2 regions of the Arthrobacter sp. P1_C12_2 genome follow, and region 1 is predicted to be linked to the other one. Evidence: riboswitches for the same ligand, from Rfam matches in the RefSeq annotation. Region 1 holds a riboswitch; the other holds the start of a gene.
The links. A riboswitch is a leader RNA that binds a small molecule or an ion and turns the genes downstream of it on or off. The one in region 1 is predicted to bind S-adenosylmethionine.
Positions count from the first base shown of each region.

Region 1 (7,472 bases):
TGCCACTCGGTGAACGAATAGATGACCTTGACGTAGTCCTCGATCGAGGAGGAGGGCGTACTGGTCTTCACAGACCTAAGCCTACCGTCAGCTGCCTCCGGAGAAAGTGAGCCACAGCAGGACCAGGTTAAGTGCCACGACGAGCACCACGCTGATGATGGCTGCGATCCGCAGGGCCATGCCGTCGGCAAACCGGCCCATCAATGCCTTGTTGCTGGTCAGCACCACCAGCGGGACGAGGACAAACGGAATTCCGAAGCTGAGGACCACCTGGCTCAGGACGAGTGCCCAGGTGGGGTCGAAACCCACCGCCAGCAGCACAACGGCCGGAATCAGGGTCACCACGCGGCGGGCCATGACAGGAATCCGGATCTTGAGCAGACCCTGCATGATGGTTCCGCCTGCGTAGCAGCCCACCGAGGTCGATGCCAGGCCGGACGCGAGCAGCCCGACCGCGAAGATCACGCCGACGATGGGTCCGAGATTGGCGGTGATGGCGGCGTGCGCGCCCTCGATCGTGTCGGTTCCCGCTTCGCCGCCGAGGGTGGAGGCGGCAAGGAGGAGCATGCCGATGTTGACCAGTCCGGCGATGGCCAGCGCGGCCACGACGTCGATCCGGGTAGCCCGGACCAGGCGAGCGATGGCCGACGGCGGAACATGCAGGTGTTCGTCTGGCCGGTGCCGGTCCCGGGACAGGGCCGAGTGGACGTAGATGGCGTGCGGCATGACGGTGGCGCCGAGCATGCTGGCGGCCAGCAGCACCGTGTCCGGGCCCTGGAAGCGGGGCACGAGCCCGGCCAGGGCGGCCCCCGGATCCGGCGGGCTGATGAACAGCCCGGCCAGGAAACCGATGCTGATGATGCCGAGCAGGAACATGATGATGAATTCGAACGGCCGCTGTTTGTGCCGGGCCTGCAGCGCGAGCAGGAGCATCGACACCGCGCCGACAATCAAGGCGCCAAGGGGGAGGGGGAGTCCGAACAGCAGGTATAGGGCGATTGCCCCGCCCACCACCTCGGCGAGGTCGGTGGCGGCGGCCACGACTTCGGCCTGCAGCCAGAAGGCGCGGCGCCAGAACGGCTTGAGCCGCTCACCGAGGATCTCCGGGAGGCTCTTGCCCGTGACGATCCCGAGCTTGGCAGACTGGTACTGCACAAGGACTGCCATGATGTTGGCGGCCACGAGGACCCACACCAGCAGGTAGCCGTACTGCGCGCCGGCGGTCAGGTTGGCGGCCACGTTTCCGGGGTCCACATAGGCGATCGACGCCACGAACGCCGGCCCCAACAGGCCGATCAGCGCCCTGCGGGCACCCGGATGTTTGTAGGTGGGGGCGTCCTGCGCCGGTTGCCCGTGTCCCGTTAACTCCAGCACTGCCAGCTCCTGTGATTGGCGCGTCCGCGTTGACGCGATGATCGGCGCGGGCGGAAAAGCAGCCTGCGTGAAAGTTTCATGTGCCTACAAGTAATTATTAGGCATACCGAAACAATAAGCCCCGACAGGCTGCGCGTGCAATCCGGGAGGTGTCTCGCCGTAACAAGCCCGGGCCCTGCTCAGTCCCGGCGTCAGGCCCGGAAGGCCCGCCACGTCTGGGTCAGGTAGGGCAGCCGGAGCACGTCGCCTGGGGCGTGCCCCAGGTGCTCGTGCAGGTACCAGTCGAGGTTGGCCGAGACTTTGGCCCGGGTGGTATCCGATGCCGCGAGGTAGTAGCTGCGGGACTTGGTCAGCTCCTGGATGTCCTCCGTGGTGACGGAATCCTCCCACCGCGTCAGGTGGCTCTCCAGTCCGGTGAACTCGGGGCCCACGGGCGGGCGGAAGTGTGGTTTGTGGACGTCCCCGGCGTGCATGATCCGGGAGAGCCGGTGCACCCAGGGCACACTGGTGTCCAGCTGGTTCCAGATCAGGCCCAGCACGCCGTGTGGCCGCAGGATCCGGGCAATCTCGGTGCTGGCCAGGTGGGGGTCGCACCAGTGCCACGCTTGGGCGACCGTGACCAGGTCGAAGGACTCCGGCTCGAGACCGGTGTTCTCGGCGCTGCCCTCGATGGCGGTGACGGCCGGCAGGGTCCGGCGCAACTGCTCGAGCATGTCGGCAGAGGGGTCAACGGCGACCGTGCCCAGTCCGCGCTCTGCCAGAAGCGCAGTGAACTTGCCGGTGCCGGCGCCAATGTCGGCGGCGTCCCTGGCCCCTGCCGGGACCAGCCAGTGGGCCGACTCCTGCGGATAGCCGGGGCGGACGCGTTCATAGTGCTCCCCGCCGTCCTGGAAGCTTTGCCCGAGTTCCTGGCGCCGCTCACTGTGCAGCTTGGGTCCACTGTGCAGCTTGGTTCCGCTGTGGAGCCTGGGGCCGGCGCTTGCCACGTGCGATCTCCTTCGGGAAGGTCCTGCTTGTTTTTTCAGATACCTTTCGAATTTACCGCACCCGCGCCGGGTCCCGATCCTGCCCTAGTCGAGGGTGCAGGGCGCAGCGCCGGCGGTGCCGGGGGTGTTCGGCGCCCAGTGGGGGTAGCTGCGGGTATCGTTGGCCGGAACCCAGCGGCCGGCGTCCACCACGTAGTCCCAGCCGAGTCCGTTCTGCCGCAGCTGCTGCAGGCCGGCCAACAGCCGCTCGGCATCCTCCAGCCGTGAGCCGAGGCCGAAGCTGGCCCGCAGGGAGCCGGCGGGCAGGCCGAGCCGCTTGAGCAGCGGGTGGGCGCAGAAGCGGCCGTCGCGCAGGCCAATGCCGTGTTCGGCCGACAGGTAGGCGGCCACCAGCCCGGCGTCGTAGCCTTCCACGGAAAAGTTCACGACGCCGATCGTGCCGGTGCCCGGCTGATCGCCTCCGGAGGAAGAAGCGGGGGACGAATCGGCAAAAATCCGGTGCACGGTTACTCCCTCGATGCCCTGGAGGCCTTCGACCAGGAAGGACCGGATGGCGTCCTCGTGAGCCTGCCACTGCTCCGGGTCCAGGGCTGCGATGACCTGGGTGGCACGGGCGAGGGCTGCCGCGCCGAGGACGTTCGGGGAGCCGCCCTCGTGCCGGGCGGGTCCGGTGGTCCAGCTGACGGAGTCGAGCCGGGCGTCGCTGACCGCGCCGCCGCCGGCCAGGTGCGGGGTGCCGGCGTCGAGCCAGTCCGTCCGCCCCACCAGCACGCCGGCGCCGAACGGGGCGTACAGCTTGTGCCCCGAGAAGGCGAGGTAGTCGACGTCGTCCGCGGCGATGGCGATCCGCCGGTGCGGGGCCAGCTGCGCGGCGTCGACAATGATCCTGGCGCCGTACTCGTGCGCCAGTGCGGCCAGGGTCCGGATCGGCAGGATCTCCCCGGTGACATTGGAGGCGCCGGTGACGGCCAGCAGGCTCACGCCGCCGCGCGCGAGCTCGTCCCGCAGCCGGTCCACGGTGGCCGCGAGGGTGGGGGCGGCCACGACGCTGCGGTGCGGGACGTTCTGCCAGGGCAGGAGGTTGGCGTGGTGCTCGATGTCGAGGTAGAGGACCTCGCCCGCGGGCCGCCCGTCGCGCAGCGGCAGGCAGCCGGCCAGCAGGTTCAGGGAATCGGTGGTGTTGCGGGTGAAGATCACGGAATCGTCCGGCCGGCCGCCCACGAAGTCCCGCACGATGTCCCGGGCGTTCTCGTAGACGGAGGTGCTGATCTGCGATGCGTAGCCGGCGCCGCGGTGCACGCTTGCGTAGTACGGCAGGATTTCGTTCAGGTAGGCCGAGACCACGGACAGGGCCGGGGCAGAGGCGCCGTAGTCGAGGTTGGCGTAGCGGGCGTGGCCGCCGGTGATCAGCGGGGCCTGGATTTCGGCCCCGGTGACGGCGGCCAGCGGGCGGGCCGCGAGGGCGAGGCGGCCAGCAGCCTGCCGCGGATCGGCGGCGGCGTGGAATTTGGGGGCGACGGGGAAAATGGCAGTTGTCATGGGACCTCACTCGAACAGGACCCCACACCGTGGGAATCCGCGCTTGCCGGGTCCGTTCCGGACCGGCCAGGTCGTCACCCGGGGCACCCCACCGCGACTGGAGGGTTGCCGGCCAGCAAACCGGGGTTTAGCGCTGGCACTCGTGACCTGCATCGAGCGTAGGACATTCGCGCGGCCGCGGAAAAGGCGGCCGCCGATTGTGAAGCGGATTGTTACGGACAGGGCTACGAAGCAGCCGGAGCGACCGGGACTGCTTCCAAGGACGCCGTCTCTTCCCAGGGCGGCCGCTTCTGTCCTGCCAGATTGCCGATCCGGGGGTTCCTGTCGCCGGTGAGCTGAACGCTGAGGCCGAACAGGACTTCCAGTGCGGCCGCGTAGTCGTGCTGGCGGCCGTCCGCGGCCAGTTCCCGGGCGCGGACGGTTGGGGTGTGAAGCAGTCGGCGGACAATTCGACGCATCGCGAGGTTCACATCCTGCGCCTGGGCGCCGCACCCGTGTTGCTTCATGACACGCTCCATTTCAGCCTCGAGGACCTGGTGGACGTGCCGGCGCAGGGCCACGATGGCGGCGTCGACTACGCGCAGCTCCTCTTGTTTTTCGAAGCTGCGCGCCGCCTGCCGGACCAGGGCACCGGCGAGGCGGAGCGCCTCGGCATCCGCCGGCGGAGCCGCGAAACGCACTGAATCCAGGGTGATCAGTTCGACGCCTGGCAGATCCGCCACCCGGGGGTCGAAATCACGGCTGGGGGCGAGATCGATGACGGTGAGGGCACGGCCCGAGTCATCCCTCCAACCGGCCAGTTCGGCGGCACTTATGCGCGTCTCAGTGCCGCTGCAGCCAATGATGATGTCTGCCCGGGCTATGGCGGCAGGCAGCTCGCGTGCGGTCAGCGCCGTGCCACCCCTGCTCGCCACAAACGCGTCTGCGCGGCCGGATTGGGAGAAGACGGAAATGGTTGGGCATCGTCTGCTCCTGAGGATCTCCGCGACGCAGGCGGCATAGGAACCGGTGCCGAAGAGGACCACGGAAGCATCTGCCAGGGACGGGTGCTCTGATCCAGCGGCTGCCAGTTCGAGGGCCACACAGGCTATGGACCTGCTGGAGCCGCCGAGCGCAGTCCGCGCCCCCACGTCCCTGCCCGTGCGGGACGCCTCCTGAAACAGCCGGACTAAAAGCCCGCTCGCGGTGCCTGCAGCTTGTGCTGCAGCGAGGGCGCGGCGGACCTGGCCGGCGACTTGACGCTCACCCACCACAACGGAGTCCAGGCCGGCTGCAACGGCGAAGAGATGCTCTGCGGCCGAGGCTCCAGACGCGTGCTCGAACAGGGAGGCGAGCCGGGCCACGGGCAGGCGCGTGCAGAGGCGGACAGAACCGAGGGCCTCGGAGCAGACGGCTTCAATATGTTCCCTGGACGCCACCTCGCAGTAGATTTCGAGCCGGCTGCATGTGGACACGACCACGGACCCGGACACGGCGGAACTGCTGGCGAGCAGATGCTGGCCCAGCTCCGAGGAAACAGCCTGGAGCAGGGTGGCGGACTCAATGTCCAGATCCCGGTACTTCGCCACGAGCACCAGCAGAACGGGGCCGACGTCGGGGTCGCGGGATTCGGGATCCGCGGGTTGAACCGATCCAGACATGGCCGCCCTCCTGCCACTCGCTGCCCACTCCACGCCCTGACCGGCAGCGAAGGTTGGGGACAGCGTCGTACAGAGGCCCTTGGGAATTCTTGAGGGTGGGGCCTAGAGGAGGTCGTCGAGTCCGGGGTTGAGCCGCTTGAGGACTTCCGAGTGGAGGATCGAATTGGTGGCCAGGGCGTTGCCGCCGAAGGGCCCGTCCTCGCCCTCGAGCGAGGTGAAACGGCCGCCGGCCTCGGTCACGATCGGCACCAGGGCGGCCATGTCATAGAGGTTCAGCTCGGGTTCGCAGGCGATGTCCACGGCACCCTCGGCCACGAGGCAGTACGACCAGAAGTCACCGTAGGCGCGGGTCCGCCATACTTCCTCGGTCAGGCCCAGGAATTCGTCCAGGTTCCCGCGTTCCTTCCAGCCGCCAAGGCTGGAGTAGGACAGCGAGGCGTCCTCAAGATTGGAGACGTTGGAAACCTTCAGCCGCGTGGCGGCGGCGAGCGAGCGGCCGGTGTAGGCGCCCGCACCCTTGGCGGCCCACCAGCGCTTGCCCAGTGCCGGCGCGCTGACGACGCCGACCACCGGCTCGCCCTCATCGACGAGGGCGATCAGGGTGGCCCAGACCGGGACGCCGCGGACAAAGTTCTTGGTGCCGTCGATCGGGTCGATGACCCAGCGGCGGGAACCGTGGCCCGAGCTGCCGAATTCTTCGCCCAGGACCGCGTCGCGCGGACGTGACCGGGAGAGCTGGCCGCGGATGGCCTCTTCCGCGGACTTGTCGGCATCGGTGACGGGTGTGAGGTCCGGCTTCGTCTCGATCCGGAGGTCGAGCGCCTTGAAGCGGCTCATGGTCTGGGAATCGACCGAATCTGCCAGGACATGGGCAAGGCGCAGGTCATCGTTGTAGCTCGAAGCGGGTTGGCTCATGGTTCCAAACTACCGTCAAACCGGGCTGCCGGACGGGAGGCTGCGGCCCGGCGCCGCGGCCCTGTTGCCGGTCCGGCTAGGAGACGGTGCCCAGTTCCTTGGTTTCCTGTGCTTCCATCCGCGGGTCCGTGCCCAGCAGCCGGCGCAGGGACGCGAGCCTGGCCGGTCCCGAGGGTCCCGCGTGACCGGCCGCAACCCACTTGTCGACGCCGCAGTTGACGGCGGTGGCGTCATGCTTGCAGCCGCGTTCGCAGTCATCGGTGCCCGGTTCCAGGTCCGGGAAGGAACGGAGGATCCGGTCCGGGTCCACATGGGCCAGCCCGAAGGACCGGATGCCGGGGGTGTCGATGATCCAGCTGCCGGCCGGGGCATCGTTGACCTTGAGGGCCAGTGCCGAGGAGGACGTGTGGCGGCCGCGGCCGGTGACCGCGTTGACGCCTCCCGTGGCCCGCTCGGCCCCGGTCAGGGCGTTGACCATAGTGGACTTGCCGACGCCGGAATGGCCCAGCATCACGGTGACCTTGCCGTCGAGGTAGTCGCGCAGCTGGGACACCGCGTCCTTGTCGAGCCGGGCGGAGAGCCCGTCGTCGGAGCGGGCGTCGATGCCGGAAGCGGCGGAGTCAGCGGTCTTGGAGATGATGACGGGGAAATCGAGGTGTTGGTAGTTGGCCAGCAGCTCGGCTGGATCCTTGACGTCGGCCTTGGTGACGAGCAGCAGCGGCTCAATGCCGGCGTCGTACGCGGCCACCAGAGCGCGGTCGATGAAACCGGTCCGCGGCTCGGGATTTGCGGCGGCGACCACCACCACCAGCTGGTCGGCGTTGGCCACGACGGCGCGCTCGATCGGGTCCGTGTCGTCGGCGCTGCGGCGCAGGAGCGTCTTGCGGTCCTGGATCTTGACCAGCCGCGCGAGGGTGTCGGGCTCGCCGGTGACGTCCCCGACCAAGGAGACAAAGTCGCCGGCAACCACGGGATTGCGGCGCAGCTCCCGGGCCCGCGCCGCGATGATCTTGCGTTC
Region 1 covers NZ_JBFUAF010000006.1:204,953-212,424, forward strand. Annotated here, with positions in the region: gene AC1DZQ_RS09055 (metal-dependent transcriptional regulator) at 1-71, opposite strand, end outside; gene AC1DZQ_RS09060 (Nramp family divalent metal transporter) at 88-1,374, opposite strand; gene AC1DZQ_RS09065 (class I SAM-dependent methyltransferase) at 1,566-2,360, opposite strand; gene AC1DZQ_RS09070 (aminotransferase class V-fold PLP-dependent enzyme) at 2,445-3,899, opposite strand; SAM riboswitch class IV at 3,934-4,047, opposite strand; gene AC1DZQ_RS09075 (glutamyl-tRNA reductase) at 4,124-5,539, opposite strand; gene hisN (histidinol-phosphatase) at 5,642-6,454, opposite strand; gene rsgA (ribosome small subunit-dependent GTPase A) at 6,531-7,472, opposite strand, start outside.

Region 2 (7,472 bases), on a different contig from region 1:
GTCCTACTGGGAGCCGCAGTTGTGTGGGTCGCCGGTATCGCCCTCTTCGTCAGCTGGGGTCACCCGCTGGGACGGGTGCTCGCCAACGCGGCGATGTGGGCCGTCTACATGGCAGTCCTCTGGTACTTCCAAGCACGCCGGGAACGCAACGCCGCGGCCAGGCTCGACTCCCAGGGCACGCTCCTGGTCTACATCCGCGAGCCGGATTCACGTCCCGGATCCCTCAGTGGTATCTGGAATATGGGAGTCGCCACGTTCGAGGGGACAGCGGTTATGAAGTTCCAGCCGGCCGTCTATGACACGCTCGAGCCCTCCGGCCGGCCCACAACCTTCAGCGCCCTGGCGACGGTGTCCACTGAGCCCCGGAAAATCGACCGGAAGGAGCAGAAATACATCACCCATCAAGGCTTCCAGGCCATCCGGCTCACCACCGACAAAGAGGACATCGAAGTGGCCGGCAGGCCCGATTCACTCCGAAGAATCCTCGACCTCATTACCGGCTCCCCGGCGCCGGAATGAGTCGGGGCGTGTGCGGCTTAGACCGATTCGTTCTGACCGGAGTCCGCCAGAGTGATTCCACCCACGGACCAGTGCTCTCCGGAGAAGTTCACCTCGACGCCGGCCGCACGGGCGCAGGTTTCGGCGCGGCGTGACGGGACAATCTGCAAGGATGGGACCATGTCAGCTCATTACGATGTCGTAATTGTCGGCGGCGGTATCGCCGGCCTGTCCCTTGCCTCCACACTGGCCGGGCACTGCAGCGTGGCCCTGATCGAAGCCGAGCAGACCCTGGCCTACCACACCTCAGCCCGCTCGGCCCGGCAACTGATTCCCAGCTACGGCCCGCCTGTGGTCCAGGAACTGACCGTCCGGACGCTGGACCTCATCGCCGCCCAGGACGCCGAACGTCCGGAGCCGGTGCTCACCCCGCGCAGCTTCATGCTGATCGGTGACGAGGCCACCGTCCGGGCGGAGGCCAGCGGCCACATGCACCCGATCACCCACGCCGAGGCCCTGGACCTCTGCCCGGCCCTGGTCCCGGACTCCTTCAGCGCCGCTGGCCTGGACACCGGATCCTTCGCCTGCAACGCCCCCGTGCTGCTCGAGGACCACCGGCGCCGTGCCGAGGCGGGAGGTGTGGACATCATCACCGGCGCCAGGGTCCATTCGGCCCAGCGGCTCGGCACCGGCTGGGAACTGGGCGCCGGACAGGAAGGCTTCCAGTCCGCCGTCGTGGTCAACGCCGCCGGTGCCTGGGCCGACGAGCTCGCCGTCCTCAGCGGCGTCGAGAAGCTCGGCCTGCAGCCGTACCGGCGCACCGCGGCGATCGTCGACGTCGAGAATCCGCTCCCGGAGGCCTGCCCGATGGTGGCGGCGGCCGATGACAGCTTCTACTTCCGGCCCGATAACGGCCAGGTCCTGATCTCGCCCGCCGAGCACGTGCCGAGCGGGCCCGAGGACGCCCGGCCATACTCCGGCGACGTCGAACGGCTCATCGCCCGGCTCAACACGATCACGACGCTCGGGATCCGGGGCGTCCGCACGGCCTGGACGGGGCTGCGGACGGAGGCCGCCGACGGCGTCCCTGTGATGGGGTTCGACGCCGAGGCCACCGGATTCTTCTGGCTCGCCGGTCAGGGCGGGTACGGCTTCCAGACCTCCTCCGGCATCGCGGAGCTGGCCGCCGGTCTGATCCTGGCCGGTCAGGGGTCCGCAGCGCTGGCCCCGTCTGTGCCCCCGGCTCGGGACGCTAGTCCGGCATCCCGGACAGCGGAGGCGCTGGCCGCGACCCGCTGGTCCATCCGGCGCTGAAGAATGGATCCATGAGTACCCTCATCACCAACATCGCCGAACTGATGACCCAGGACGCGGAACACCGCGTCCTCCGCGACGCGGCAGTGGTGATCGAGGGGGAACGGATTTCCTGGCTCGGTCCCGCAGCCGACGCCCCGGCCGCGGACGAAAGAGTGGACGCCGGCGGCCGGGCGCTCCTGCCGGGCTGGGTCGATTCGCACACCCACCTGATCTTCGCGGGGGACCGCACGGCCGAGTTCGAGGCCCGGATGGCGGGGCAGAGTTACAGCGCCGGCGGGATCGCCGTCACCACCGGCGCCACCCGGAGCACGAGCGACTTCGACCTGACCCGGCTGGCGATGGGCCGCGTCGCGGAGGCCGTCTCGCAGGGCACCACCTACCTGGAGACCAAAACAGGCTACGGCCTGGACCTCGAGAACGAGGCCCGCAGCGCCCGCATCGCCTCCACCGTGGCGGACGAGGTGACCTACCTGGGCGCGCACCTCGTGCCCGCCGGGATGGACGCGGAGGAGTACACGGAGCTTGTCTGCGGACCGATGCTCAGCGCAGTCCTGCCCTACGTCCGCTGGGCCGACGTCTTTTGCGAGCAGGGCGCTTTCAACGAGGACCAGTCCCGCCGGGTCCTGCAGGCCTGCAAGGACGCCGGGCTGGGGCTGCGCGTCCACGGCAACCAGCTCGGCGAGGGCCCCGGCGTCCGGCTGGCCGTCGAATTCGGCGCCGCGAGCGTGGACCACGTGAACTACCTCTCGGCCGCGGACGTCGATGCCCTCGCCACCAGCTGGTCCGGCTGGGACGCCGCCGGCGGCAGCGGCACGCGGGGCACGGTCGCCACGTGCCTGCCGGCCTGTGATCTTTCCACTCGGCAGCCGCTGGCCCCGGGCCGGGAACTGCTCGACGCCGGCGTGCAGCTGGCGCTGGCGTCCAACTGCAACCCCGGCACGTCCTACACGAGCTCCATGGCGTTCTGCGTCACCACCGCCGTGCTGCAGATGCGGCTCAGCGTCCATGAGGCGGTGCGCGCCGCGACTTACGGCGGCGCGCTGGCCCTGGGGCGGGAGGCCGGAAACGACGTCGACGGCGAACGCGCGGTGGGTTCGATCGCCGTCGGGCACCGCGCGGACCTGCACCTGCTCAACGCGCCTTCCGCCACGCACCTGGCCTACCGGCCCGGCATCCCCTTGACGCACGCGGTGTGGCGGGCCGGCGCAGCGCAGCCCGTCCGTTAGCCAGGCGGCTCGCTGATCCGGCTGCAGCCGGCTAGAACACCATGGGAGGTGCATCGAGGACTGTCTCGTCCACGCGCCTCTTCTCCCACTGCGTGAAGGGCTTGTCGAGCTCGTACTTCCCGTGCGGGGTGCGCAGCAGGGTGCGGACCTCGGCGTTCTCCGGGTTGTTCAAGGACTCGAAATATTCCACCGACCAGTGGAACCAGCGCATGCAGAACAGCCGCATGGTCAGTCCGTGCGTCACGAACAGCGCGTTCGGGGCATAGCTGGGCTTGGACCAGTGCCGGTGCAGGGTTTCCATGAAGGAGGAAATCCGGTCGTACACATCGGAACCGGACTCGCCCTCGCGGAAGCGGTAGAAGAAGTGCCCGTACGCGTTGCGGAGCTCCTTCTGGTCCTCAATGTCGCCGGCGATCTGAAAGTTGGCCCAGTCCTGTTCGCGCAGGCGCGGTTCCTCGATCACCCGCTCCACGAGCGGGCCGAGGTTCAACGCCTCCAGGGTCTGGTAGGCGCGCAGGTACGGGGAGACGTAGACGCACACCGGGCGCCCGTCCAGCTGGCGCCGGACCTCCTCCCCGGCCGCGGTGGCCTGCTCCAGGCCCAGCGGCGTCAACGGGATCCGGTAGTCCGGAACACGGTTGTAGATCGAGGTGTCGGCATTGGCGGCAGACTGGCCGTGCCGGATCATGATGATTTTCCGGGGCGCACTCATAGTCCCCAAGCATAGGGCTCCCAAAAACCCGGGGGTGCCGGCGCGGCCGGCGCCCCCGGGCACCAGCAAACTATCGGCAACTGCAGGCAAGATAGAAACATGTTGGTTCCCTCCCGCCGTCGGCTGCGGTTCGAAATGTTGATTGTCCTGGGGTTGTCTCTGGGGCAGTCCGCGGTCTACTCCCTGGTGCAGTTGCTGGACAAGATGACCACGGCACCGCTGGCCCAGGGGACATCCACGCTGAACCGTTCGCAGAGCCCGCGCGAATACTTCGACCTCACCTACCAGATGCTGGACATCTTCTTCGCCCTGGTCCCGGTGGCCCTCGTGATCTACTTCCTCACCGAACACTGGCCGGCCGGAGAGCGCGGAACCTCGGCGTTCCATAAGATCGGCTTCGACTTCGCCCGGCCCGGCAAGGACCTCCTGCAGGGGCTGGGGCTCGCCGCACTCATCGGCATTCCATCCCTCGGGCTCTACGCCGCCGGCCGGGCGCTGGGGATCACGACGTCGATCATCCCCAGCGCCCTGGACGCGTACTGGTGGACCGTGCCGGTACTGGTCCTGTCCGCGATCCGGCACGCGGTGGTCGAGGAAGTAATTGTGGTGGCGTACCTGCTGGACAGGCTCGGGAAACTGGGCTGGAGCGTGCCGGCGGCAATCATCGCCAGCGCCCTGCTCCGCGGCAGCTACCACCTGTACCAGGGGTTCGGCCCATTTATCGGCAACGCGATAATGGGCGTCATCTTCGCGCTGTTCTACATCCGGACCAAACGGGTGATGCCGCTAGTGATCGCGCACGCCATCCTGGACACCGTGGCGTTCGTGGGGTTCAGCCTGTTCGGCAAGGCCGTGGGCCTTGGCTGAGTTCCTGGGCTGAGTTCCTGGTCCGGCCCGCCTAGGCCGGCCTTAAATGATCTCGGCCGCCGTCTCCTAGGTGACATCGTTGGCACCTAAGAGATGGCGGCCGAAGCGTGGGGCAGGTGGAGCGTTAGATCGTGACCGCTCCGGAGGCGGTCTCGAAGGTGACAGAAAGGATGCCGGGAGTACCGTGCGGCGCGATCCAGTTCACGGCGACGTCTTCCAGCGGCTTTTCAACCGGTTCGCCCAGCCACTCCGTGACGCGCGCTGCAGAACCGGCAATGGTCAGTGCCGACATCTTGACATCGCTCGCGTAGGCGTTGGACGGGTGCAGTTCCGGGTCACCCTCCCACTTGAGCATGTACGGCACCTGGGGGTCGGCGATGAGCCCCAGAATGCCGATCTGCTTCCAGACCAGTTCGCGGCCGTCGGGAAACTTCCGGTTGCCGTTGACTGCGGCGCGGCCGAGCCGCTCCTCGAACGGAGCAAGATCGTCAACCTCGACGCACCAGCCCATCCAACCGCCGCCGGCTTCCGAGCGCGCCCGGACGGCCTGGCCGAACGGGGCCTTGTCTGAGGCCGGGTGGTTCAGGACCTCCACGACTTCCAGGTACTTGTGTCCCGCGAGCGGGATAATCATGTTGCGTGTCCCGAAACGGGGGTGCACTCCACCCTTCACGGCTTCAACGCCGAGGGCAGACGCAATACGTTCAGTGGTGGCTGCCAAGCCATCGTGTTCACAGGCGTAAGAGACGTGATCCATGCGCATGCCATCATCTTGGCACTTTGTGATGGACCTCTCAGCTTAGGCACCCCTAACCGTCATGGGATGTCCCGGCGCGGCGGGCGCGGCGTCCCGGGAGGCGCCGCCACGGCAACCGTCTTCATCTTCGTCACAAAGCTATCCAGGGCTCCGCCGCCATTCCTACACTGAAGCCAGGTCATGAGTGCCAGCACACAGCCCCGGCTTGCTGGCCGGCAACCCTCGTATCGCGGTGGGGTGCCCCGGGTGAAGACCTGGCCGTCCGGCGCCCGCCGGAGGGCAAGCGCGGCGCCTGTCCCGGTTCGGGCCGAAGAGCCCTGGCCGGTGCTGTGCCCAGTCCCTTGAGGAGCATCAATGTCCAACGCCTGGTCCTTTGAAACCCGCCAGATCCACGCCGGCCAGGAGCCGGACAGCGCCACCGGCGCGCGGTCCCTGCCCATCTACCAGACGACGTCGTTCGTGTTCCCCAGCGCCGAAAGCGCCGCGAACCGCTTCGCGCTCGCCGAGCTCGCCCCCATCTACACCCGGATCGGCAACCCCACCCAGGACGCCGTCGAACAGCGGGTGGCCAGCCTGGAGGGTGGCCTCGCTGCCCTGCTGCTCAGCTCCGGCCAGGCCGCCGAGACCTTCGCGATCCTCAACATCGCCGAGGCCGGGGACCACGTGGTGGCCAGCCCCAGCCTCTACGGCGGAACGTACAACCTGCTCGCCCACACGCTGAAGAAGTTCGGCATCTCCGTGACCTTTGTTGCGGACCCGGACAACCTGGACCAGTGGCGGGAGGCCGTCCAGCCCAACACCAAGCTGTTCTTCGGCGAAGTGGTCTCCAACCCCCGCCAGGACGTGCTGGACATCGAGGGCATCTCCCGCGTGGCGCACGAGGCCGGCGTGCCGCTGATCGTCGACAACACGCTCTCCACCCCCTACCTGATCCGGCCGATCGAATGGGGCGCGGACATCGTGGTCCATTCCGCCACCAAGTACCTCGGCGGGCACGGCGCCGCAATCGCCGGCGTGATCGTGGACTCCGGCAAGTTCGACTTCGGCAAGGACCCGGAGCGGTTCCCCGGCTTCAACACCCCGGACCCCACCTACAACGGCCTGGTCTACGCCCGCGACCTCGGAGCGGACGGCGCTCTGGGCGCGAACCTTTCCTACATCCTCAAGGCCCGCGTCCAGCTCCTGCGCGACCTCGGCTCCGCCGTGTCCCCGTTCAACGCCTTCCTCATCGCCCAGGGCATCGAAACGCTCAGCCTGCGCGTCGAACGCCATGTGGCCAACGCCACCCAGGTGGCGCACTGGCTGGAGGCGAGGGACGACGTCGAATCGGTCGCCTACGCCGGGCTGCCGTCCAGCCCCTGGTACGAGCGCGGCCGCAAGTACGGACCCAAGGGGACCGGCGCCGTCGTGGCGTTCAACATCGCCGGGGGAGCGGAGGCCGGCAAGCGGTTCGTCGATGCCCTCGAACTGCACTCGCACGTCGCGAACATCGGGGACGTCCGGTCCCTGGTGATCCACCCGGCGTCGACCACCCACAGCCAGCTCTCGCCCGAACAGCAGGCGATCGCCGGGGTGAACCCCGGGCTGGTGCGGCTTTCGGTGGGACTGGAGCACATCGACGACATCCTCGCGGACCTCGACGCCGGATTCCGCGCGGCCAAGGGCGCCTAGGTAAGCAGGACGGCCGGTAAGCCGGACGGCCGGCGGCCGGTCTCCCTTGAACGGGGCGGCCGGCCGCAGTGCTCTCAGAAGGCCGAGGTGTCACATGAAAGTCACAATCTTCGTGATTTCCGCACCCTGTTTCGTAGACTCGTACCAGGTCATGAGTGCCAGTGACAGCCCCGGCTTGCTGGCCGGCAACCCTCCTTTTGCGGCGGGGTGCCCCGGGTGAAGACCTGGCCTGCCGGTCAGCTGGCGGCAGGCAAGCGCAAAGTTAGGTCCTCACATGACGATTGCCGTCACCCGCACAGGTGTTCCCGAAACCAAGCCGTCCCGCCATTCGGACGGGACCGTCCAGTACGTCAGGATCGGTGACCTGCAGCTCGAATCAGGGATACCGCTGCCGGATGTGGTCCTGGCCTACGAGACGTGGGGG
Region 2 covers NZ_JBFUAF010000005.1:205,414-212,885, reverse strand. Annotated here, with positions in the region: gene AC1DZQ_RS08015 (hypothetical protein) at 1-519, shown strand, start outside; gene AC1DZQ_RS08010 (hypothetical protein) at 537-680, opposite strand; gene AC1DZQ_RS08005 (NAD(P)/FAD-dependent oxidoreductase) at 679-1,812, shown strand; gene hutI (imidazolonepropionase) at 1,824-3,041, shown strand; gene AC1DZQ_RS07995 (histidine phosphatase family protein) at 3,073-3,753, opposite strand; gene AC1DZQ_RS07990 (CPBP family intramembrane glutamic endopeptidase) at 3,853-4,620, shown strand; gene AC1DZQ_RS07985 (VOC family protein) at 4,745-5,383, opposite strand; SAM riboswitch class IV at 5,554-5,669, shown strand; gene AC1DZQ_RS07980 (bifunctional o-acetylhomoserine/o-acetylserine sulfhydrylase) at 5,732-7,048, shown strand; SAM riboswitch class IV at 7,196-7,311, shown strand; gene metX (homoserine O-acetyltransferase MetX) at 7,323-7,472, shown strand, end outside.
Region 2: linked by a shared signal. The riboswitch ahead of AC1DZQ_RS07980 (bifunctional o-acetylhomoserine/o-acetylserine sulfhydrylase) and the one ahead of AC1DZQ_RS09070 (aminotransferase class V-fold PLP-dependent enzyme) in region 1 are both predicted to bind S-adenosylmethionine.